3 regions of the Lentzea sp. NPDC054927 genome follow, and region 3 is predicted to be linked to each of the others. Evidence: riboswitches for the same ligand, from Rfam matches in the RefSeq annotation. Region 3 holds a riboswitch; each other region holds the start of a gene.
What was found. A riboswitch is a leader RNA that binds a small molecule or an ion and turns the genes downstream of it on or off. The one in region 3 is predicted to bind glycine.
Positions count from the first base shown of each region.

Region 1: linked by a shared signal. The riboswitch ahead of gcvH (glycine cleavage system protein GcvH) and the one ahead of gcvT (glycine cleavage system aminomethyltransferase GcvT) in region 3 are both predicted to bind glycine.
Region 2: linked by a shared signal. The riboswitch ahead of gcvP (aminomethyl-transferring glycine dehydrogenase) and the one ahead of gcvT (glycine cleavage system aminomethyltransferase GcvT) in region 3 are both predicted to bind glycine.

Region 1 covers NZ_JBSGXZ010000016.1:10,653-17,978, reverse strand. The annotation lists gene ACWGE0_RS22155 (alpha-L-fucosidase) at 1-1,373, opposite strand, end outside; glycine riboswitch at 1,523-1,615, shown strand; gene gcvH (glycine cleavage system protein GcvH) at 1,678-2,061, shown strand; gene ACWGE0_RS22145 (L-serine ammonia-lyase) at 2,090-3,454, shown strand; gene ACWGE0_RS22140 (winged helix-turn-helix transcriptional regulator) at 3,470-3,826, opposite strand; gene ACWGE0_RS22135 (TROVE domain-containing protein) at 3,916-5,505, opposite strand; gene ACWGE0_RS22130 (TVP38/TMEM64 family protein) at 5,995-6,645, opposite strand; gene ACWGE0_RS22125 (hypothetical protein) at 6,717-7,121, shown strand; gene ACWGE0_RS22120 (winged helix-turn-helix domain-containing protein) at 7,118-7,326, opposite strand, start outside.
Region 2 covers NZ_JBSGXZ010000008.1:273,787-281,112, reverse strand. The annotation lists gene ACWGE0_RS16070 (bifunctional nuclease family protein) at 1-458, shown strand, start outside; gene ACWGE0_RS16065 (MerR family transcriptional regulator) at 758-1,324, shown strand; glycine riboswitch at 1,405-1,502, shown strand; glycine riboswitch at 1,507-1,626, shown strand; gene gcvP (aminomethyl-transferring glycine dehydrogenase) at 1,677-4,568, shown strand; gene ACWGE0_RS16055 (hypothetical protein) at 4,614-4,796, opposite strand; gene ACWGE0_RS16050 (class I SAM-dependent DNA methyltransferase) at 4,809-5,414, opposite strand; gene ACWGE0_RS16045 (maleylpyruvate isomerase family mycothiol-dependent enzyme) at 5,407-6,066, opposite strand; gene ACWGE0_RS16040 (DUF3224 domain-containing protein) at 6,068-6,445, opposite strand; gene ACWGE0_RS16035 (helix-turn-helix transcriptional regulator) at 6,495-7,326, shown strand, end outside.
Region 3 covers NZ_JBSGXZ010000078.1:90-7,415, forward strand. The annotation lists gene glyA (serine hydroxymethyltransferase) at 145-1,410, opposite strand; gene gcvT (glycine cleavage system aminomethyltransferase GcvT) at 1,424-2,518, opposite strand; glycine riboswitch at 2,618-2,708, opposite strand; glycine riboswitch at 2,710-2,800, opposite strand; gene ACWGE0_RS44790 (DUF3817 domain-containing protein) at 2,846-3,148, opposite strand; gene ACWGE0_RS44795 (hypothetical protein) at 3,163-3,543, opposite strand; gene ACWGE0_RS44800 (helix-turn-helix transcriptional regulator) at 3,642-4,136, opposite strand; gene ACWGE0_RS44805 (hypothetical protein) at 4,301-4,480, opposite strand; gene ACWGE0_RS44810 (CaiB/BaiF CoA transferase family protein) at 4,818-5,942, opposite strand; gene ACWGE0_RS44815 (acyl-CoA dehydrogenase family protein) at 5,939-7,075, opposite strand; gene ACWGE0_RS44820 (N-acetyltransferase family protein) at 7,181-7,326, shown strand, end outside.

The DNA of each region.
Region 1 (7,326 bases), on a different contig from region 3:
AGCCCCGGCGTGTACTTCCGCGACGCGTCGAAGAGCTCCTTGACCAGGTCGCGCTTCGGTCCCAGGTCAACGGAGTCGCGACCGGACACCTTCGAGTCCCACAGCGCGAAACCCTCGTGGTGCTTCGAGGTCAGCACGTAGTACTTGGCGCCGGCCTCCTCGAAGAGCTTCACCCAGTCCTTCGGGTCGAACTTCGAGGCGGTGAACTGCGGGATGAACTGGTCGTACGAGAAGTTCTTCCCGAACGTCGCCGCGTGGTACGGGTTCACGGCGTTGTTCGGGTCCTGCATCCACTGCCAGTACCACTCCGCGTACTGCTCGCCCGGCGGCGACCACGCGGGCACCGAGTAGAGGCCCCAGTGGATGAAGATGCCGAACTTGGCGTCGTCGAACCAGTACGGCGACTCGTGCGTGCCCAACGACGCGTCGGTCGCCTGGTAGTCCGCCACACCCAACGAGAACTTGGCGTTCTGGGATGCCGAAACGCGTCCGGACGTCGCGATGACCTTCCCGTCGAACATGCCGGTCCGGTAGGCGTGGATCCCGATCCGCACCCGTGCCTCTTCGCCGGGCGCGAGCCGGCGCACGACAGCTGGCTGCAACGTCACCACGCCGAGCCCTTCCGCGCGCACCGAGACGTTGGAAACCCACTGGTCACCGAGGTTCACGACGGTGGCCTCGATCGTCTGGCCACCCAGCCGCGGCAGCTTGGGCGTGCTGCGGGCGGACCGGACGGCGAGCACCGCGCCCTTGCCCGCCGGTTGCAGAGACAGCGCGAACACGTGCAGCGAGGACTTGCCCTCGACGGCCGGGTTCGTCACCGGCAGCGTGATGCCGACGGCCTCCTTCTGGGGATCTGCCCAGAGCTGGGCGGTCCCGATCGACACGGGGTGCTGGTCGGTGCCGCCGGGGGAGTACCGGAACGGCGCGGAGATCGGACCACTGCCCGAGTACCAGTCAGGTCCGGTGATCGAACCGGTTGTTGAAGATCCGTCCGCGTAGTGCACGGTCGCGGTCCCTCCGGCCGCTCTGTACGAGGACGCCACGAGGAAGTGCGCGGTCAGATAGCGGCCGCGCGGGAGCTCGATCCGCTGTCCGAGAGCCACCGCGTTGTTCTTGGCCTGTGAATTTCCCGGGAAGAGGTACGGCACGCCATCGGCCGTGACCTGCCCGGACGGCAGCGCCTCCGCCGGGAACGCGTAGCCGGAACCGTCGAAGCTGCCGGTCCGGTCCGACGCGGTGTCGATGCCGTCGTTGTCGAAGAGGTGGCCGATGGGGACTGTGACAGGAGCTGGTGCCTCTGCCGCGGTGGCAGCGGGAACAGGGGTGAGCACCAGTGAGGCGAGCAAGGCGACGATGAACGGCTTCCGCATGAGACCTCCGATGTCTGCCTGACCTCACCCTGGCAGCGCTCTCCCCAATGTCAACCATCTCGCGTTGACACTTGGCGGGGGCCGCACATAGCGTTCGCGGTCGAGAACTGAAGACCGGCCGTGGCGCGAAGTGTTGATCACTGGGCGCCGAAACCCGAGTGGGAGAGACCTCGACGATCAGGTCGGGGCGCCGAAGGGGCAAGCTCCCGCACACTCTCAGGCAGCAAGACCGCTCGGGGTAGGCAACTCTGCACGGCGGAGGGGGACGCATGTTTCCTGACCCGTCACAGCCAGAGGAGTCGCCGTGGAGTTCCCCGAGAACCTGCTCTACACCGTCGAGCACGAGTGGGTCGACTGGACGCCGGGCACCCAGGACCCCCTGACCTGCGGAATCACCGAATACGCCGCCGACGCGCTCGGCGACATCGTCTTCGTCCAGCTGCCAGAGGTCGGTGCCAAGGTCGTCACCAACGCGGTCTGCGGCGAGCTGGAGTCCACCAAGTCCGTCAGCGACCTGTTCTCGCCCGTCACTGGTGAGGTGATCGAGGTCAACAGCGCTGTCGTCGACGACCCGGCGATCGTCAACACCGACCCGTACGGCGCCGGCTGGCTGTTCCGGGTTCGCGTCGAGTCGGCGGAGAACCTCCTCACGGCGGCCAAGTACGCCGAACTCACCAAATCTGACTGACCGCCCCACCACCACGAAGGACTGATCAGTGGCGATCAGCGTTTTCGACCTTTTCTCCGTCGGCATCGGACCGTCCAGCTCCCACACGGTCGGCCCGATGCGCGCGGCGGCCATGTTCGTCGAGAAGCTCGGCGACCGAGTGTCCGAAGTGGACCGGGTGCGCGTCGAGCTGTTCGGCTCGCTCGGTGCGACCGGCCACGGCCACGGCAGTCCGAAAGCCGTGTTCCTGGGCCTCGAAGGCAACCATCCGGAAGAAGTCGACCCGACGATCGCGGCCGGCCGGGTCGAGGAGATCATCGCGAGCGGCCGGCTCCGGCTCGGTGGCGCGCACGAGATCGGTTTCGTGCACGACCGCGACCTCGTCATGCACCGCCGCAAGTCACTTCCGTTGCACCCCAACGGAATGAGCTTCGAGGCGTTCAGCGGCGACAAGTCGGTCGAGCGCGCCGTCTACTACTCGATCGGTGGCGGCTTCGTCGTCGACGAGAACGCCTCGGGCACCGACCGGATCAAACCGGACTCGACGCCGTTGGCGCACCCGTTCCTGACCGGCGACGAACTGCTCGCGCGGTGCCGCGAGACCGGCCTGTCGATCAGCGAGATCATGATGGCCAACGAGCTGTCGTGGCGGACTGAAGACGAGGTGCGCCAAGGACTTCTGCACATCTGGCACGTCATGCAGGAGTGCGTGGAACGCGGCTGCAACGAGCACGGCGTCCTGCCCGGCGGCCTGAAGGTCCGCCGCCGCGCCGCCGACATGCGCAAAACGTTGGAGCGCGAGCACTTCGTCACCGACCCGCTGCGCGTCATGGACTGGGTCACGCTCTTCGCGTTGGCGGTCAACGAGGAGAACGCGGCGGGCGGCCGTGTCGTCACCGCACCGACCAACGGTGCGGCCGGCATCGTGCCCGCGGTGCTGCACTACTACACGAAGTTCGTGCCGGGAGCTTCCGACGACGGCGTGGTCCGGTTCCTGCTCACGGCGGGCGCGATCGGCGTGCTGTTCAAGGAGAACGCCTCGATCTCCGGCGCCGAGGTCGGCTGTCAGGGCGAGGTCGGCTCGGCCTGCTCGATGGCGGCCGGCGGACTCGCCGAGGTCCTCGGCGGCACTCCTGAGCAGGTCGAGAACGCCGCCGAGATCGCCATGGAGCACAACCTCGGCCTGACGTGCGACCCGATCGGCGGCCTGGTGCAGATCCCGTGCATCGAACGCAACGCCGTCGCGTCGATCAAGGCGATCACCGCCGTGCGCATGGCGTTGCGCGGCGACGGTTCGCACTTCGTCTCGCTCGACAAGGTCATCAAGACCATGCGCGACACGGGCAAGGACATGTCGGTGAAGTACAAGGAGACCGCACGCGGCGGACTCGCGGTGAACGTCATCGAGTGCTGATCTCCGCGAGGAAACCTAGCGGCGGGCGTCGTACGCCTGCTGAGCCGCCAGCACCTCCGGCATGCGCGCCTCCAGCATCTGGATCAGCGCGAGCAGGCGCTCGGCGGTCTCGCGGCCGAGCGGCGTGAGGGTGTAGTCGACGCGCGGCGGGTTCGTGGGCTGCGCGTCGCGGTGCACGAGCCCGTCCCGCTCCAGCGCGTGCAGCGTCTGCGAGAGCATCTTCTCGCTGACCCCGTCGACCCGCCGGCGCAGCTCGTTGAAGCGCAGCGGGCCGTCGAGGAGCGCGCTCATCGTGAGGCTGCCCCACCGGCCGGTGACGTGCTCCAGCGTGGGACGTGACGGGCACGCCTTCGCGAACACGTTGTACTTCATGGCGGCAAGGATACCTGGTGAAAACGCTTACGAAAAGTAAGTGGCAATGGTGAAGGGGCCCGCACACGCTGTGTGCGGGCCCTCACCTCCTAGAACGGCCAGTCGGCGTTCCGGCCTGCCTCGAGCAGGGGCACCATCCGAAAGGTCGCGTCCGTCAGGCCACCGAATTCGTGCCGATGAGCCTTGCCGGTCGCGTACGCCGCCTTCTGGTATCCGCCCAGGTTGAACCCGTAGAGCGGCACGTGCGCCGGCACGAGGCTCGAGACGTCCTGGCCGTGGTGCCCGCTGATCGTCTGCATGTCCGAGATGATGAACACGCGGTCGTGGCCCCGGTAGGTCCGCTTCAGCGACCCCGGGATGTCGGTGCCGTGCCCGACCTCGCCGATGCGCTTCAGGAACCGGTCGACCGTGCGGATCACCGACGCCCCGCGCGCGATGTCGTGCCGGAACGTGCCGTCCGCGAAGCCGATCACGTCGACCTGCTCGCCCTTGGCGCCCAGTGCGACGCCGAACACCGCCGCGGCCTTGGCCGGGGTGACCTTCGACTTCGCCGAGATCGTGCCGTGCGTCATCGACGCCGAGGTGTCGACGAGGATCAGCGACCGGCCCGGCAGTGCGGGCAGGTTGCTCAGCGACGCCTGCAGCGCCTGGTCCAGTGCGTGGCCCCAGCGCAGGCTCGGTGCCGCCTCGTACGCCGACAGGAACCGGAACGGGAACTGCCGCGAGCGAGCGACCTGGCCGGGGTCGGCCAGCCGGGTCGCGACGGCTGCCGCGACCTCGTCGGACATGCCCGCCTCGTCGAAGTTCCTGAGGTTGCGGATGAGCGCCATGTACCCCATCGACGGCGCGAGCGCCTCCCACACCTCCTTCGTCAGCGGGCCCTGCAGCCAGCCGGCCACCGACTCCCACGTCATGCCTGCCCGGCGCAGCACGTCGGCCGCGTCGGGACGTCCGAAGAGCGCCCGGCGCTGCTCGACCGGCCACGCCATCAGCTCACGGCGTGCCGCGGTCACGCGCAGCGCGTCCGGTACCGCCACATCGCTGTCGCGGCGCCGGTCCAGCACGTACTGGAAGAGCGAGCCCTGCCAGTCGGCTGCGGGAGAGGGGTGCGCGAGGTTCAGCACGTCGGCCATCCGGAAGCCACGGGCGTCGCTGTCCCACTTGAGGACCGCGCGCTCGTCGTACAGGCGCTTCACGGCGTCGGCGATGCCACGCTTGATCGGCTTCGGCACGCGCCGGCCGTTCGTGCCGGTCCAGTAGGCGAGGAGCTCGCCCGGCTCGTCGGCGCGCTGCAGCACGGAGTCGATGACGGCACGGTTGGTGACGCCCGCGTCGGAGGAGGCCACGAGCCGTGCGAACACGAACTCGGCCGCGCCGACGAGCGACGCCGTGCGCATGTTCGCCTCGCTGCGCAGCCACTTCAGCAGGCGCGCGGTCCACTCGGGATCCGCGAGCGCGGCGGTGTGGACGAGCTCGGCGAACCGGTTGTCGCGCTGACCGCCGGACTCGTAGAAGGTGGCCTCGCCGCCCATGTTCGACACGGCGAGCAGGAACAGCTCGGACTTCGTGTCGCGCGCGTAGCCGTCGCCGCCTTCGTAGGTGCGACCGGACGGTGCCGGCGCCGTGGCGACCGGGCTGGTGCCCGCCGGACGTGCACGGAAAATGTTGAACTTCGCCATCGGCTCTTCCCCCCTCAAGACAAAAGAAAGGGAGCCCACAAACATCACACGTGTCCGAGATCAAGGTCGCGGAAGGTACATTAGCTGCTCTGCCGAACTGAGCTACAGCCGTGAGGCTGGCAGGATTCGAACCTGCGACCCGCCCATTAACAGTGGAAGTAACCCTCTGCTTCGCACCGGACACGTGTGAAGTTGTGCGCTCCCGAGATCAAACGCGCCAACGGGTTGTTTGCGTTTTGAAGACGAAGTAACCGTTGGCTTCGCACCGGGTGCGATATCTATGTAACCACGCCGGGCCAGCGATTTAATTCCGGCCGGCGTGGAGTTGTGGGCGCCCGAGATCAAGTCGCGGAAGGTGACGTGCTCACCGAGGTGAGCGAAGACTGGCCGAGGCCAGCTTCAGGGATCGAACCTGAGATATCACCGGAAGTAACCCTCCGCTACGCACCGGGCGCACACCAATACAACCACGCCGCGCAAAGGGTTTTCCTAGGGCGCCGCCTTCACGAGCCGGCGCAGCAGGTAGAACAGCCCCACGGTCAGCAGGAAACCGACGGCGCTGATCATCACTATCTGCTCGACCGTGTCGGCCTGTGCCCCCGCGAACACGTAGGCGGTACAAATCGGGATGGTGCCGAGGAGCGTGAAGGACATGAAAGTCCGGAACGACACCCTGGACACTCCCGCGGACACCGACACGGTTTCCGCCATCATCGGAATGCCGCGCGCCACGCCGAAGAACCAGGGCCCGAACTGACGGCCCCATCGCCGCATTTCGGTCAGTTCCTCGATGGTCACCACCCGGCGCACCAACCACGGACCCGCGAACCGGCCGAGGGCGTACCCTGCGGCAGAGGAACCCAGGGATCCGACGATCGCGAGTGCCAGTCCGAAGGGCAGGCCGAGTGCCGTCCCCGCCAGCACGATGAGCGGAGTGGACGGCACGGGCAGCAGCACGTCCACGACGAGCAGGGCGAAGATCGCCACCGCCGCCCACACCGGGTTGATGCCGCGCACCCACGTCACGACACCCTCGAAGTCGATGAGGTCGAGTGCTTCGAACACGATCCAGCTCAGCAGCACGAAGCCGAGCACGACGGCCGGTATCCACTTCCACCGAACGCCCGTCTCATAACTCATCGGGTGATGGTCGCCCACCGCGATGCGCCGGACAATCCGCCAGTGGCGCAGGTTCCGCGAAGGAGACACACATGAGTGACGACCTCGTGCCGTTTCTCGGCCACTGGGTGCTCGATCCGGCGCGTTCCGCGTACACCGGCGGTGACCCTCCCCGCAGCGGTCACTACGACCTCCGCCTCGAAGGAGAGCGGCTGGTCGTGAGCATCGAAGGCGTGCTGGGGTCCGGTGCTCCCATCCGCACCGGGTACACATTGGACCTGTGGCAGGACACGCCGATGGCCGTCGGCAAGGTCGACCGCGTGCGCACGGTCGTCGAGCCGCGCCAGTTCTGCACGATCGCCTACGCGGGTGCGCAAGCGGTTGCGCGGGCGTGGCGGATCCTGGGCAACCTCAACGACATGACGGTCGTCCAGTCCGCACCGGACCACTTCGGCGTGTGGCGTGACGACGTTTCCGTGTACCGCAGGCAGTTCTAAGAGTTGTCGTGCCGGTCGAGCAGTGTTCGCAACGCCTTCATCTCCGCGGCGAGGGCTGCGCGACCGGCGTCGGTGATGTGCAGCCACGTCTTGGGCCGCTTGCCCTCGTAGCCCTTCTCCACCTCGACCAGGCCCGCCTGTTCCAGCACGGTGATGTGTCGCGACAGGTTGCCCGCGGTCAGTTCCAGCGCCGACTTCAGGTACG
Region 2 (7,326 bases), on a different contig from region 3:
TCGTGGGCGTCCGGGTAGAGCTGCCCCAGAACCAGCCGATCCTTCTGCTGCGCGAAACCGAGGGCGAGCGGTACCTGCCGATCTGGATCGGGTCCGTCGAAGCCACGGCCATCGCACTCGAGCAACAGGGCGTCCGCCCGGCTCGGCCTCTCACCCACGACCTGCTGAAGGACGTCATCGGGGCGCTGGGACGCAACCTCGAACAGGTGCGGATCACCGACCTGCAGGAGGGCACGTTCTTCGCGGAACTCGTGTTCGACGGCGACGTGCGGGTGTCCGCGCGCCCCTCGGACTCGGTGGCGCTGGCGTTGCGCGTGGGGGTGCCGATCCACGCGGAGGAGTCCGTGCTGGCGGAGGCCGGCCTCATCATCCCGGACGAGCAGGAGGACGAGGTCGAGAAGTTCCGCGAGTTCCTCGACTCGGTGTCTCCGGAGGACTTCAGGGGCGCGGACACATAGGCGTGTCGCTGTCCGTCTCGTTTGGAACCGGCGTAACCCACGGGTGTGTCGCTCGGCTGGGCTACTTTCCGCTGGCATTGCTCGCTAAACGATCACTAAACGTCACCTGAACGTCCCACATCGGGTGACGCTGTGACTCTCCACCTCAGGTTGAGGGTCGATCCTCCCCGCGCGTCGCGTTGACCTGCCCTCCGGCCGGTCTTACCGTCGAACTCGAGTGGACGTCACCCGGTTCGTGAGAGCTGACGTGGTGGCTTGACGGCCTCGACTTTCGTGGCCGTTGGCGAGGGGAGGCAGGCGTGGCCGAGGAAGCGCCCGTGAGGGCCGAATCCGGGCAGCAGGGTGAGCTGTTCCCGGACTCCTCGCTGCCGGACGAGCTCGTCGGCTACCGGGGTCCCGCGGCGTGTCAGATCGCGGGAATCACGTACCGGCAGCTCGACTACTGGGCCAGGACCGGACTCGTCGCTCCGACGATAAGGATGGCCCACGGTTCCGGGAGTCAACGGCTCTACTCCTTCAAGGACATCCTGGTCCTGAAGGTGGTGAAGAGACTGCTGGACACCGGCGTCTCGTTGCAGAACATCAGGGTCGCCGTGGACCACCTGCGCCGCCGTGGCGTGCAGGACCTGGCGAAGATCACCCTCTTCTCGGACGGCACGACCGTCTACGAGTGCACCTCACCGGAAGAGGTCGTCGATCTGCTGCAGGGCGGTCAGGGCGTGTTCGGCATCGCGGTGAGCGGTGCGATGCGGGAGATCTCCGGGACGATCCACGAGTTCCCGGCCGAACGTGCGGACGGCATGGAGATCGCTCCCATGACGGAGGACGAGCTGACGCGCCGCCGGCGGGAGCGCGCGACCGGCTGATCGGTGCTGATCGGTGAGACGTAGGTCGCGTCCCTGGGGACTACCTGGGCTGCCTGCGGGTATTCTTCACGGGTAGTCGCTGAACTCAGGCGGGAGAGACCGGGGTTTCGAAACCCGGCGCCGAAGGAGCAAGTCCCTCCCCGGGAACCTCTCAGGCATCCAGGACCGCGTGAGCGAGACGCCTCTGGAAAGTGGACCGCTGAAGAGTGTGCTGAAGACTTTTCTGCGGTCCCGCCGACGGTGAAAGCCCCGCCTCACAACGGGGTGAACCTCTCAGGCGCCCGTCACGGGTACGGACAGAGCGGGGAGGGCACAGGACACGTGTGCCCGCAGCCACCCCCGGAGGCGTTTGATGACGCAGGACCGCATTCCGCTCGCCGCTCTCGAGCACGGCATCCCGTTCGCCGACCGCCACGTCGGTCCGCGCCCCGCCGAACTCGCGCGCATCCTCGACGTCATCGGCGTCGGATCGCTGGAGGAGCTGGCGCAGCGCGCGGTGCCTTCGTCGATCCACGAGCGCGACCTCGTGCTCGACCTGCCGGCGCCGGCCACCGAGACCGAGGCGCTGGCCGAGCTGCGTGAGCTCGCGTCGCAGAACCGCCCGATGACGCAGATGATCGGCCTCGGCTACTACGACACCGTCACGCCGGGCGTCATCCTGCGCAACGTGCTGGAGTCGCCCGCCTGGTACACCGCGTACACGCCGTACCAGCCGGAGATCTCGCAGGGCCGGCTCGAGGCGCTGCTGAACTTCCAGACCATGGTCGGCGACCTGACCGGCCTGCCGGTCGCGAACGCGTCCATGCTGGACGAGTCGACCGCCGCCGCCGAGGCCATGACCCTGGTGCGCCGCGCGGGTCGCTCGAAGTCGAACAAGTTCGTCGTCGACGCCGACACGCTGCCGCAGACGCTGGCCGTCATCGAGACGCGCGCCGAGCCGCTGGGCATCGAGATCGTCGTCGCGGACCTGTCGCAGGGCATCGAGGGCCTCGGCCTGGGCGGCGACTTCTACGGCGTGCTGCTGTCGTACCCCGGTGCGTCCGGTGTGGTGCGCGACCAGGCCGCGCTGATCGAGGAGATCCACGCGGCGGGCGCGCAGGCCGTCGTCGTCGCCGACCTGCTGGCGCTGACGCTGCTGCGCGCGCCGGGCGAGATCGGCGCGGACGTCGTCGTCGGCACCACGCAGCGCTTCGGCGTGCCGATCGGCTTCGGTGGCCCGCACGCCGGGTACATGGCCGTCCGGTCCGGACTGGAGCGCCAGCTGCCCGGCCGTCTCGTCGGTGTCTCCGTCGACTCCGACGGGTCGCTGGCCTACCGCTTGGCGTTGCAGACGCGTGAGCAGCACATCCGCCGCGAGAAGGCCACGTCGAACATCTGCACCGCGCAGGTGCTGCTGGCCGTGATCGCCTCCATGTACGCGGTCTACCACGGTCCCGAGGGCCTGCGGTCGATCGCGACCCGCGTGCACCGCCTGGCCACCGTGCTCGCCACGGGCCTGTGCGAGGCCGGTCTCGACGTCGTGCACGGCGAGTTCTTCGACACCGTCCAGGTGCGCGTTCCCGGTGAGGCCGCCGCGGTCGTCGCCAAGGCGCGTGAGGCCGGCATCAACCTGCGTCAGGTCGACGCCGACGTCGTGGCGATCGCGTGCGACGAGAAGACCACGCGCGCGCACCTCGTCGCGGTGTGGGAAGCCTTCGGTGTCACCGGGTCCGATGTGGACGCGATCGACGCCGACACCGCGGACGGCATCCCGGCCGACCTGCGCCGCACGTCCGACTACCTGACCCACCCGGTGTTCCACGCGCACCGCTCGGAGACCGCGCTGCTGCGGTACCTGCGTGCGTTGTCGGACAAGGACGTCGCGCTCGACCGCAGCATGATCCCGCTCGGTTCCTGCACGATGAAGCTGAACGCCACCGCGGAGATGGAGTCCATCACCTGGCCGGAGTTCTCGACGCTGCACCCGTTCGCGCCCGTCGAGGACGCCAAGGGGCTGCTGCGGATCGTTTCCGACCTCGAGGCCTGGCTGGCAGAGGTCACCGGCTACGACGCGGTGTCGTTGCAGCCCAACGCCGGTTCGCAGGGCGAGTTCGCCGGTCTGCTGGCGATCCGCGCGTACCACCGCGCGAACGGCAACGCCGACCGCGACGTCTGCCTGATCCCGTCGTCCGCCCACGGCACCAACGCCGCTTCCGCTGTCATGGCGGGCATGCGCGTCGTCGTCGTGAAGTGCGACGACAAGGGCAACATCGACATGGGTCACCTGCGCGAGACCGTCGCGGAGCACGCCGACGACCTCGCCGCGATCATGATCACCTACCCGTCTACCCACGGCGTGTACGAGGACACCGTCAGCGAGGTCTGCGGCCTGGTCCACGACGCGGGCGGCCAGGTGTACGTCGACGGCGCGAACCTCAACGCGTTGATCGGCCTGGCGCGCTACGGCAAGTTCGGCTCGGACGTCTCCCACCTGAACCTGCACAAGACGTTCTGCATCCCGCACGGCGGCGGTGGCCCCGGCGTCGGCCCGATCGGTGTGAAGTCCCACCTCGCACCGTTCCTGCCGAACCACCCGCTGCAGCCCACCGCAGGCCCGGCGACCGGCGTCGGCCCGATCTCCGGCGCCCCGTGGGGTTCCGCGTCGATCCTGCCGATCTCGTGGGCGTACGTGCGCATGATGGGCGGCGACGGCCTGCGCCGCGCGACCCTGACCGCCGTGGCCGCCGCGAACTACGTGGCCCGCCGCCTCGACGAGCACTACCCGGTCCTCTACACCGGCGAGGGCGGCTTCGTGGCCCACGAGTGCATCCTCGACCTGCGCCCGATCACCAAGGCCACCGGCGTGACGGTGGACGACGTCGCCAAGCGCCTCGCCGACTACGGCCTGCACGCCCCGACGATGTCGTTCCCGGTCGCCGGCACGCTGATGGTCGAGCCGACCGAGTCCGAGGACCTGGCCGAGATCGACAGGTTCATCGACGCCATGATCGCCATCAAGCACGAGATCGACCGCGTGGCCGTCGGCGAGTGGACCGTGGAGGACAACCCGCTGCGCAACGCCCCGCACACCGCGGCCTGCGTGACCGTCGGCGAGTGGAACCACCCGTACACCCGCGAGGAGGCCGTCTACCCGGCCGGTACCGGTGCTCCGAAGATCTGGCCGCCGGTCCGCCGCATCGACGGCGCGAAGGGCGACCGCAACCTGGTCTGCTCCTGCCCGCCGCTCTCGGCGTACGGCAGCTGATCTAGGTAGAAAGGAAACGGGCGCACTCGGGGGTGCGCCCGTTTCTCATACCGCAGAAGGGCAGGCGTCGTCGCCGCAGTTCTCGTCGACGCCGATGCCCGGCTTGTTCAGGTCGTGCTCGAACGCGTAGTGGAAGCACTCGGGGTGCATCCGCTCGAACAGCTCGAAGTCTTCCTGGTCCAGCTCGACGGCCTCGCCGCACCGCTGACACGTTTGCTCTTCCGACACGGGCAAATGGTCTCACCCGCGCCGTGCGAACAGGATCGCCCCGTCCGTGCCCAGCAACCACTGGGCCTCGACGGTGAACCCCGCCTCGCTCAGCCACCCGGCCACTCGCTCCGGCCGCCGCAGGTGGACGTGCACCCGCATCGGATGCCCGCCGTACCCCTGCGTCTTCATCCGCGTCTCGTCCCCGACGTGGAAGCCGATCATCAGCAACCCGTTGGGGCGCAACGCTTCGCGGAAGTGCTCGAAGACCGTGGGCACCTCGTGGTCCAGGATGTGGATCAACGACCAGAACGCGAGGATCCCGGCCACGGTGTCGCCGAGCGGTTCCGTCATCGACCCGACCTCGAACCGCAGCCCCGGATGGTCGCGCCGGGCCAGTTCGATCATCCCCGGCGACAGGTCCACTCCGAACACGTCCGCACCGAGCGCGTGCAGGTGCGCGGTGACCAGGCCGGGACCGCAGCCGACGTCCGCCACCGGTCCGTCGACCTCTTCGGCGAACAACCTGAGCGCGGCCCGCACGTGCGGCAGCCGGTCCAGCAGTTCACGTGTGTGCTCGGTGTAGCTGACCGCGACCGTGTCGTAGGAGTCGCGCGTGTCGGTGAGCCAATCACTCACTGAACGGCTCCGGGCGGTGCCGTCCGAACAACGCCAGCGCGGCGATCCAGACGTCCGGATCGCCGTCCCAGTCCAGTGCCTTGATCTGGTCGACCGACCGCCGCCCGCCGATCGCCCGCATCAGTTCGAACGACGTGGTCCGCAACGTCCCGACCGGATCCCCGTGCCCGAGCACCCGGTCGCCGTGCTCCAGCGTGATCCGCAGCGCCGGCACCTCGTTGTCCCGCATCCGCTGATCCAGCTGCTGCAACGGTTTCGTGAGTGCCGCCCGCACCGCCACGCCGTCCCGGTCGCCGGGAACTCCCAGCGCCGCGCGGAGATCGTGCTCGTGCGCCACCACCTCGGAGATCAGCACGGACCCCATGGGGGTGTCGAACAGCGGCTCGGCGAGCTCCCGGTTCGCCTCCCACTCGGCGAAGGCGTCGGCCAGCGAGTTGTCCTTGCGGTCGCGCACCTGCCGTTCGCCCCACTCGCCGGACTCGACACCGTCGAACCGGCGGTCCACGAAGTCGCGCAGACCGCCGGCGAGGTGCGCCACCACGTCCTTGACGGACCAGCCGGGCGTCGCCGCGACCGGTGTCTGTGGATCCTGGCCCTCGACCAGCGAGGTGATCCGCTGCTTGGCCGCGTCGTAGATGGGGGCATTGGTCATGTCAGACCTCGTACTCCAGGGTGTAGGTGCCGCTGCCATCCTCCGCCCACTCGATCGTCGCCGCACCTCGCGCCCCGGCGTAGGCGCCGGTGCCGTCCAGGATCTCGATCGTGCCCTCGACGGCGGTGCGGTAGGCACCGACGTGCCGCAGCACCAGCGTGCCGTTGTCCGCGGTGATCTCCTCGAGAGCGGTCGTCCACGCCACGTCGTCGCCGTAGGACATGAGGTACCGGCAGTTCCCGATCCCGGTGACGTCACCCGCGTAGGTGAACTGGACGTGCGCCTCGGTCAGCTTGCGTCCCTCGACCTCCTTGTAGGGGCGGCCGTCCCAGGTGTTCTCGTCCCAGCTCTTCACTTCGATGGTTCCGGTTGCCTTCATGCGGACCACTCTGCTGGCAATTCCTGACAGTTCGTGTCAGGTTTGGTGGATGAAGTCCAGCCGGCTCATCCAGGTCCTCCTGCTCCTGCAGTCGCGGGGCCGGATGACGGCGGACGAACTGGCCGAGGAGCTCGAGGTCTCGCCGCGCACGATCTACCGCGACATCGAGTCGCTGGGAGCCGCGGGCATCCCCGTCTACGCCGACCGCGGCCCGACCGGCGGCTATCAGCTGATCGACGGCTACCGCACCCGGCTGACCGGCCTGACCAGCGCGGAAGCCCAGTCGTTGTTCCTGGCAGGGCTGCCAGGGCCCGCCGAGGAGCTCGGGTTGAAGGAGGTCGCCGCCGCGGCCCAGCTCAAGCTGCTGGCCGCGCTCCCGACCGAGCTGCGGACCCGAGCGGAGCAGATCCGGCAGCGGTTCCACCTCGACATCCCGACGTGGTTCCGCGGCGACGACCCCACCGAGCACCTCGCCACGATCGCCGACGCCGTCTGGGAGCAGCGCCGCGTGCGGATGACCTACCAGCGCTGGGGCAACCAGACCGTCGAACGCGAGGTCGACCCGTACGGCCTCGTGCTGAAGGCGGGCACCTGGTACTTCGTCGGCAGCGGCCGCACCTACCGCGTGTCACGCGTGCTGGCCCTCGACGCTCTTCCCGACACCTTCGAACGACCCCGCGACTTCGACCTCGCGCGGTACTGGGCCGAGTGGTCCGAGCAGTTCGAGGCCCGCATGTACGGCGAGCGCATCACCGTCCGCATGACGCGAGCAGGCCTCGACAAGACCCAGTACCTGCTCAGCGGCTACCAGGCGCGGGTCATCAGGGAGGCCGCGCCGGAGCCGGGGGAGGAGTTCGGATTTCCGACCGAATCCACCCGGC
Region 3 (7,326 bases):
GAGTGTCGGGAGTCTGAGGGCAGAGCCCTCAGCCCACACGCTGACGCAGGCGTCCCCCCAAAAGGAAGACCCCCTGAGCCCAAACGCTACTCAGGGGGTCCGACAAGATCAGAAACACTCAAACCACTCAGAACGCCAACTACCTCAGAGCGTCGAGTACAACGGGTGCTTGGCGGCCAACACCTCAACCCGCCCCCGCAACTCCTCAACCGCAGCCCCGGGCTTCAACGCCTCCGCAATCACATCAGCAACCTCAGCGAAGTCCACCTCGCCAAACCCACGAGTCGCCAACGCCGGCGTCCCAATCCGCAGCCCCGAGGTGACCATCGGCGGACGAGGGTCGTTCGGCACAGCGTTGCGGTTCACCGTGATCCCGATCTGGTGCAACACGTCCTCAGCCTGCTTACCGTCCAACTCGGACGAAACCAGGTCCACCAGAACCAGGTGCACATCAGTGCCCCCGGTCAGCACCTTCACCCCAGCCGCGGCGACATCCGCCTGCGACAACCGCTCAGCCAGAATCCGCGCACCTTCCAACGTACGACGCTGCCGGTCAGCGAACTCCGGCGAAGCCGCGTGCTTGAACGCCACGGCCTTGGCCGCGATCACGTGCTCCAGCGGACCACCCTGCTGCCCGGGGAACACCGCCGAGTTGATCTTCTTGGCGATGTCCGCCTCGTTCGACAGGATCACGCCACCACGAGGACCACCAAGGGTCTTGTGCGTAGTGGTGGTCGTGACGTGCGCGTGCGGCACCGGAGACGGGTGCAGCCCAGCGGCCACCAGGCCGGCGAAGTGCGCCATGTCGACCATCAGGTAGGCGTCGACCGAGTCCGCGATCCGGCGGAACTCGGCGAAGTCCAGCTGACGCGGGTAGGCGGACCACCCGGCGACGATCAGCTTGGGACGGTGCTCCGCGGCCAGGCGCTCGACCTCGGCCATGTCGACACGGCCATCCGAGTCAGCGACGTGGTACGGCACGACGTTGTAGAGCTTGCCGGAGAAGTTGATGCGCATGCCGTGGGTCAGGTGACCGCCGTGCGCCAGGTCCAGGCCCAGGATCGTGTCGCCCGGCTGGAGCAGCGCGAACATCGCGGCGGCGTTCGCCTGCGCGCCCGAGTGCGGCTGGACGTTGGCGAAACCGGCGCCGAAGAGCGACTTGATGCGCTCGATGGCCAGGCGCTCGACGACGTCCACGTGCTCGCAGCCGCCGTAGTAGCGGCGGCCGGGGTAGCCCTCGGCGTACTTGTTGGTCAGCACCGAGCCCTGTGCCTGGAGCACCGAGACGGGGGTGAAGTTCTCCGAGGCGATCATCTCGAGGGTGCCCTGCTGGCGCGCCAGCTCGGCGGCAACGGCCTCGGCGACCTCGGGGTCGTACTCCGCGAGGGAGGCGTTGAACTGGTCGGACATCTGGAAGATCTCCCTACTTGGCGCGCTTGTAGAACGGAAGTGCGACGACCTCGACCGGCTGCTTCTTGCCGCGGACGTCGACCAGCAGTGGGGTGCCGGGCTCGGCACTCGCCCTGGACACGTAGGCCATGGCGACCGAGTAGCCCAGCGTCGGGGACAGGGCGCCCGAGGTGACCTCGCCGACGACCTCGTCGCCGTTCAGCACCGCGTAGCCGTGGCGCGGGGCGCGGCGCTCGGGGGTCTTCAGTCCTACCAGGACCGAGTCCACTTCGGACTCCGCCACCTTCGTCAGCGCGTCGCGACCCACGAAGTCGCCCGGCTTCTCGAGCTTCACCACACGGCCCAGACCAGCGTGGTACGGCGTGAGGGAGGTCGTGAGTTCGTTGCCGTACAACGGCATTCCGGCCTCGAGACGCAACGTGTCGCGGCAGCCGAGTCCGCACGGCTTGAGCTCGTGCGCCTCACCCGCGGACAGCAGCGCGGCCCACACGGCGGGCGCGTCGGCCGGAGCCACGAAGAGCTCGAAGCCTTCCTCGCCCGTGTAACCGGTGCGCGCGAGCAGCGCGTCGACGCCGGCCACGGTGGACGGGTACGAGGCGTAGTACTTGACCGTGGACAGGTCGGTGTCGGTCAGCCCGGACAGGATCTCGACCGACTTCGGGCCCTGGATCGCGATCAACGCGTAGTCGGTCGACTTGTCCGCGACCTCGACGTCGAAACCGGCGGCGCGCTCGACGAGGGCCTCGGCGACGACGAGGGCGTTGGAGGCGTTCGCGACGACCATGAACTCCTGGTCGCCCAAGCGGTACACGATCAGGTCGTCGATCACGCCGCCGTCGGCCTGGGTGATCATCGTGTAGCGGGCCTTGCCGACGGCCAGCGCGGAGATGTGGCCGACCAGCGCGTAGTCGAGCGCCTCGCCCGCCTGCGGTCCGGTCAGGACGATCTCACCCATGTGCGTGAGGTCGAACAGGCCCGCGGTGGTGCGCACGGCGTGGTGCTCGGCGAGCTCGCTGGAGTAGCGCAGCGGCATCCGCCAGCCCGCGAAGTCGGTGAACATCGCGCCGAGCTGCTCGTGCTCGGCGTTCAGAGGCGTGAGGCGGGACATCAGAACGCTCCTCCAGGGTGCGCCGAAGAGCCGGACGCGGCCGGCTGAGGCATCAGAAGAATGACACGGTCCATCGGAGACTCCTCACTAGAGCGAGCCTCCCCCTCTGTCATGAGCCTGAGAGCTTCGCCGCGCGGAGCGCGACTTGCACCGTGGGCGAGGCTGCCGAGCAGCCTGCTTTCCAGAGTTGCCTTCGTCGTGCGGTACCTGTACCTGAGAGATTCCGGGGAGGAGTTGCTCCTTCGGCGTCCCCGCTGAAGGGGACTCTCCCGCGCGACATCGACGGCCGTGTTCAGTTGTCAGCCCCAGACGCTAGCAGGCCAAACGTCACAGCGGCACGCCCTGCGCAGTCTTCTCGACCACCTTGCGCTCCGCCCAGAACGACAGGAACGGGATGGTGCCGGCGAGCAGCACGAGCGCGGTGCCCTTGATCGACCAGCGCAGCTTCAGCGCGAGGTCGACGGAAATCACCAGGTAGATGGCGTAGAGGAAGCCGTGGATCGGGCCGACGACCTTCATCGCCCCGCCCATGTCCGCGGCGTACTTGAGCACCATGGCCACGACCAGGAGCAGCAGGAAGACTCCGACCACGTAAGCCATGACCCTGAACCGGGTCAACGCACCCTTCATCTGCCCGCCTTCGCTCAACGACCGTCCCGCGCGTTGAGGTTCGCGAGCATGCGGTTGTAGGCCGCGAGCTCCGCGTCTTCTTCGTCGTCGAAGTACTCGACAGGCGCGGGTTTGACGGCGTCAACGGTAGCCACTGGCCCAGGAGCGGGCGCAACCGGCTCGGGTGCGAGATCCGCGTCACGGTTCTGGCGCGCCAAACGGCGGAAACGCCACACCATGAAGGCCGGGAAGAGGCCGAAGAGCGGCCACTGGAGCACGTAGCCGAGGTTCTGGAACGTGCCGCTGGCGGACTCGAAGCGCTGCCACTGCCACCACGCGAGCCCGCAACAGGCGATCAGTGCGACCAGGCAGCCGAGCCCGATCAACACTCGTTGGGGAGTAAGGAGGCCGCGCACGGCCTCCACACTACTTGGGTGAGGCCTCCGCAGAGGAGGCCGCCCGTGAGGGACGCAGTGTGGATACAGGGCTGCCGCCTCCGACAGCCCGTTCCCACCTATGCCACGCCGTCCCGGCGCTGCCTCTGCAGACGAGCAACACACCAGGCTGCGGCAGAACCGCGGCGAAGGTGCTGGAGAACCGTCATCGGTCCCAGGCGCCGCCCGAGGTCGGCAGGAGACAGGCCAGCCGCGCGGTAGTCGAGCGCGCGCTGGTCCAACGGGCTGATGCCCGCGTCCCACCACTGCTCGGCCTCGGCGACGTCGCCAACCAGCTGCCAGTAGCTCGCCGCGGCGGCGAGCAGTGCCTCGGGTGCCTCCGGCGCCCGCTTGCGCATCGCGGCCACGTAGGCCGGATCCGCCGAGTCGACCTTGACCAAGCCACGCGACGACCCGCCCCTGCTTCCCCGCTGGGCGGGGATGCCAGGCGCCGAGGGGGGAGCCTCAGCGAGCCATGCGTTCTTGATCCGGTTCACCTCCTGCATCTCTGCGTCATCAGACCGTTCAGCCGCCCACTGCTGCAACAGCTCGTGGACCCCGGAGTCCTCGACCATATGTGCCTCCTCGTCGGTCGGGGATCGGCCATTGCAGCGGAAGGTATTCGGTAGGTCTGACAATCGCCAGACCCTGAATCCCCAGAACACCCGTTACCAGTGCGTGATTGGCCTCATTCCACCCATCCGGCTCAACGCGAACGGCCGAAGATCACCCAGGGTCACTAGCTGATCGGCGTTGCCGTCCCGAAGAGGCTCCTGATGAAGGTGATGATCGACTCCGCGCCCTGACGCAGCCAGCCGAGAACCTGCTGCACCGCCGAAGCGGACTGCTCGGGCTGGGTGATCAGGAGGAACAGCACCAGCGCGACGCCCGCCAGCACTAGCACCTTCTTGAGGTTCACAGGTACCTCTCCGTCCATCTCGCTCACCGGTCAGGCGGCGGACCGCCCGTGTCACCCGTCATGGTCCCTCATTCACCCTTGCGATGAACAACGACCACGCCCAACTGCTCCTAGGATCCACCAGCGGCGCACGCCTGCACGACGGCCAATGTCACCCGAATGGCGGCTAAAGAGGGGCCTCAACTGCGCCGATGTCCTGGGCACGAGGTGAACACGGACTCCCTCGCATCCCACAGCTTGGACCAGACACTGTTGCACCGGGCCTCACCCGGATGCCGAACCGCCGACATCACGCTCTGTCACGCCGTCGTGTCTCCATTAATACGCACGCGAGCATTCATCCAATTACTCCTGCCCGCCGCAGTTCCATAATTTGGGCCTCCGCCACACCCATGTCGGCAAGCACTTCCCCGGTGTTCACCCCGGCCGTTACCGGGGGCGCAGGAACCGCCGTCGGGGTGCGGTCGAACCGAGGCGCCGGCGCCGGGTGCAACGACCCCGAGACATCCACGAACGAGGCACGCGCCGCGTTGTACGGATGCCGCGCCGCCTCGGCAGGGGTCAGGACCGGTGCCAGGCACGCGTCCGTGTCCCGCGCGAGGTCCGCCCACTCGTCCCGCGTCCGGGTCTTCACCGCCGCCGCGATGCGTTCGCGCAGCTCAGGCCAGTTCGCCGGGTCGTTGCGCGACGGTGCGTCCTCCAGACCCAGCACGGCCACCAGGTCGGCGTAGAACTTCTCCTCCAGCGCGCCCAGCGCCACGTACCGCCCGTCCGCGGCCTCGTAGACGTCGTAGAACGGCACTCCACCGTCGAGCATGTTCTCGCCGCGCCCGCCCTGCCACATGCCCGCGGACTTCATCCCGTGCAGGAACGTCGTGAGCAACGCCGCCCCGTCGACCATGGCCGCGTCGACCACCTGGCCACGCCCCGAGCGCTCGCGTTCGTACAGCGCGGCGAGCACGCCGAGGGCCAGCAGCAGGCCTCCCCCGCCGAAGTCGCCGAGGAAGTTCACCGGAAAGACGGGCGGCCCACCGGCACGTCCGACGGGGTCGAGCGCACCCGCCACGGCGATGTAGTTGATGTCGTGGCCGGCGCGCTGAGCCAGCGGCCCGTCCTGCCCCCACCCGGTCATGCGTCCATATATAAGGCGCGGGTTGCGGGCCAGACACTGCGCCGGACCGATGCCCAGCCGCTCGGTCACGCCCGGCCTGAAGCCCTCGATGAGCACGTCCGAGCGTTCGACCAGCCGCAACACCAGCTCGGCACCCTCCGGCCTGCGGGTGTCGATTGCGATCGAGCGCCGGTTGCGGGTCAGGAAGTCACCGGGGACCGTCGGGTGGCTGCCGGGCTTGTGCACCTGGATGACCTCCGCGCCGAGGTCCGCGAGCACCATGCAGCCGAACGGCGCGGGAGCGAGCCCTGCCAGTTCGACCACGCGAAGTCCTGCGAGAGGCCCGCTCACAGGGACCTCGCGATGATTTCCTTCATGATCTCGTTCGTGCCGCCGAAGATCCGCTGCACGCGGGCGTCGGACCAGGCACGTGCGATCGGGTACTCGTTCATGTAGCCGTAGCCGCCGAAGAGCTGCACGCACTCGTCGACGACCTTGCCCAGCCGGTCACTGGCCCACCACTTGGCCATCGCGGCGGTCGGGATGTCGAGCTCGCCCTTCAAGTGCTTCTCGATGCACTCGTCGATGAACGCCCTGGTCACGGCTGCCTCGGTGGCGCACTCGGCGAGCTTGAACCGGGTGTTCTGGAACTTCATCAGCTCCTTGCCGAACGCCGTGCGCTCCTTCACGTACTTCAGCGTCACGCCGACGGCCGCCTCGATGCCCGCGATCGAGCAGACGCCGATGATCAGGCGTTCCTGCGGCAGCTGGTGCATGAGCTGGACGAACCCGAGGCCCTCCTGGTCGCCCAGCAGGTTCGCGGCGGGCACCCGGACGTCGTCGAAGAACAGCTCCGCGGTGTCCTGCCCCTTCATGCCGACCTTGTCGAGCACGCGGCCGCGCCGGATGTCGTTCTCCACGACGATCAGCGAGATGCCCTGCGCGCCCTGGGCGGGGTCGGTCTTGGCGACCACGATCACCAGGTCGGCGTGCGCGCCGTTCGTGATGAACGTCTTCGAGCCGTTGATGACGTACTCGTCGCCGTCCCTGATCGCCTTCGTGCGGATGCCCTGGAGGTCGGAGCCCGCGCCGGGTTCGGTCATCGCGATCGCGCCGACGTACTCGCCGGACGCGAGCTTGGGCAGCCAGCGCTGCTTCTGGTCCTCGGAGCCGTACGAGTTGAGGTAGTGGGCGACGATGCCGCTGTGCACGCTGTTGCCCCACGAACTGTCGCCCGCGCGTGCCTGCTCCTCCAACAACACGGCCTCGTGTGCGAACGTGCCGCCGCCGCCCCCGTACTCCTCCGGAATGCTCAGGCACAGCAGCCCGACGTCACCGGCCTTGCGCCACAGGTCGCGGTCGACCTGCTTCTGCTCGGCGAAGCGCTCCTGGTGCGGCGTGACCTCCTTCTCCATGAACGTGCGGGCGAGCTGGCGCAACTGGTCCAGGTCGCTGTCCATCCACCGCGATCGACGCTCTGCCATGCGTTCACGAAACCACCGGGCGGTGATCCACGCCATGACCGGCGCGCCAGGGCGTCACCCGAAAAACTGAGCGAAATTCCCACCCCGTCGGCCAGACTGCTCCGCATGCAGATCCACCAGGTCACGCCGGACGAGTGGCGGCTGTGGCGGGACATCCGGCTGGAAGCGCTGGCCAGCGACCCGGACGACTTCGGCTCGACGCTCGCCCGCGAAGAGGAGTACACCGAGGCGGACTGGCGGGCCAAGCTCGT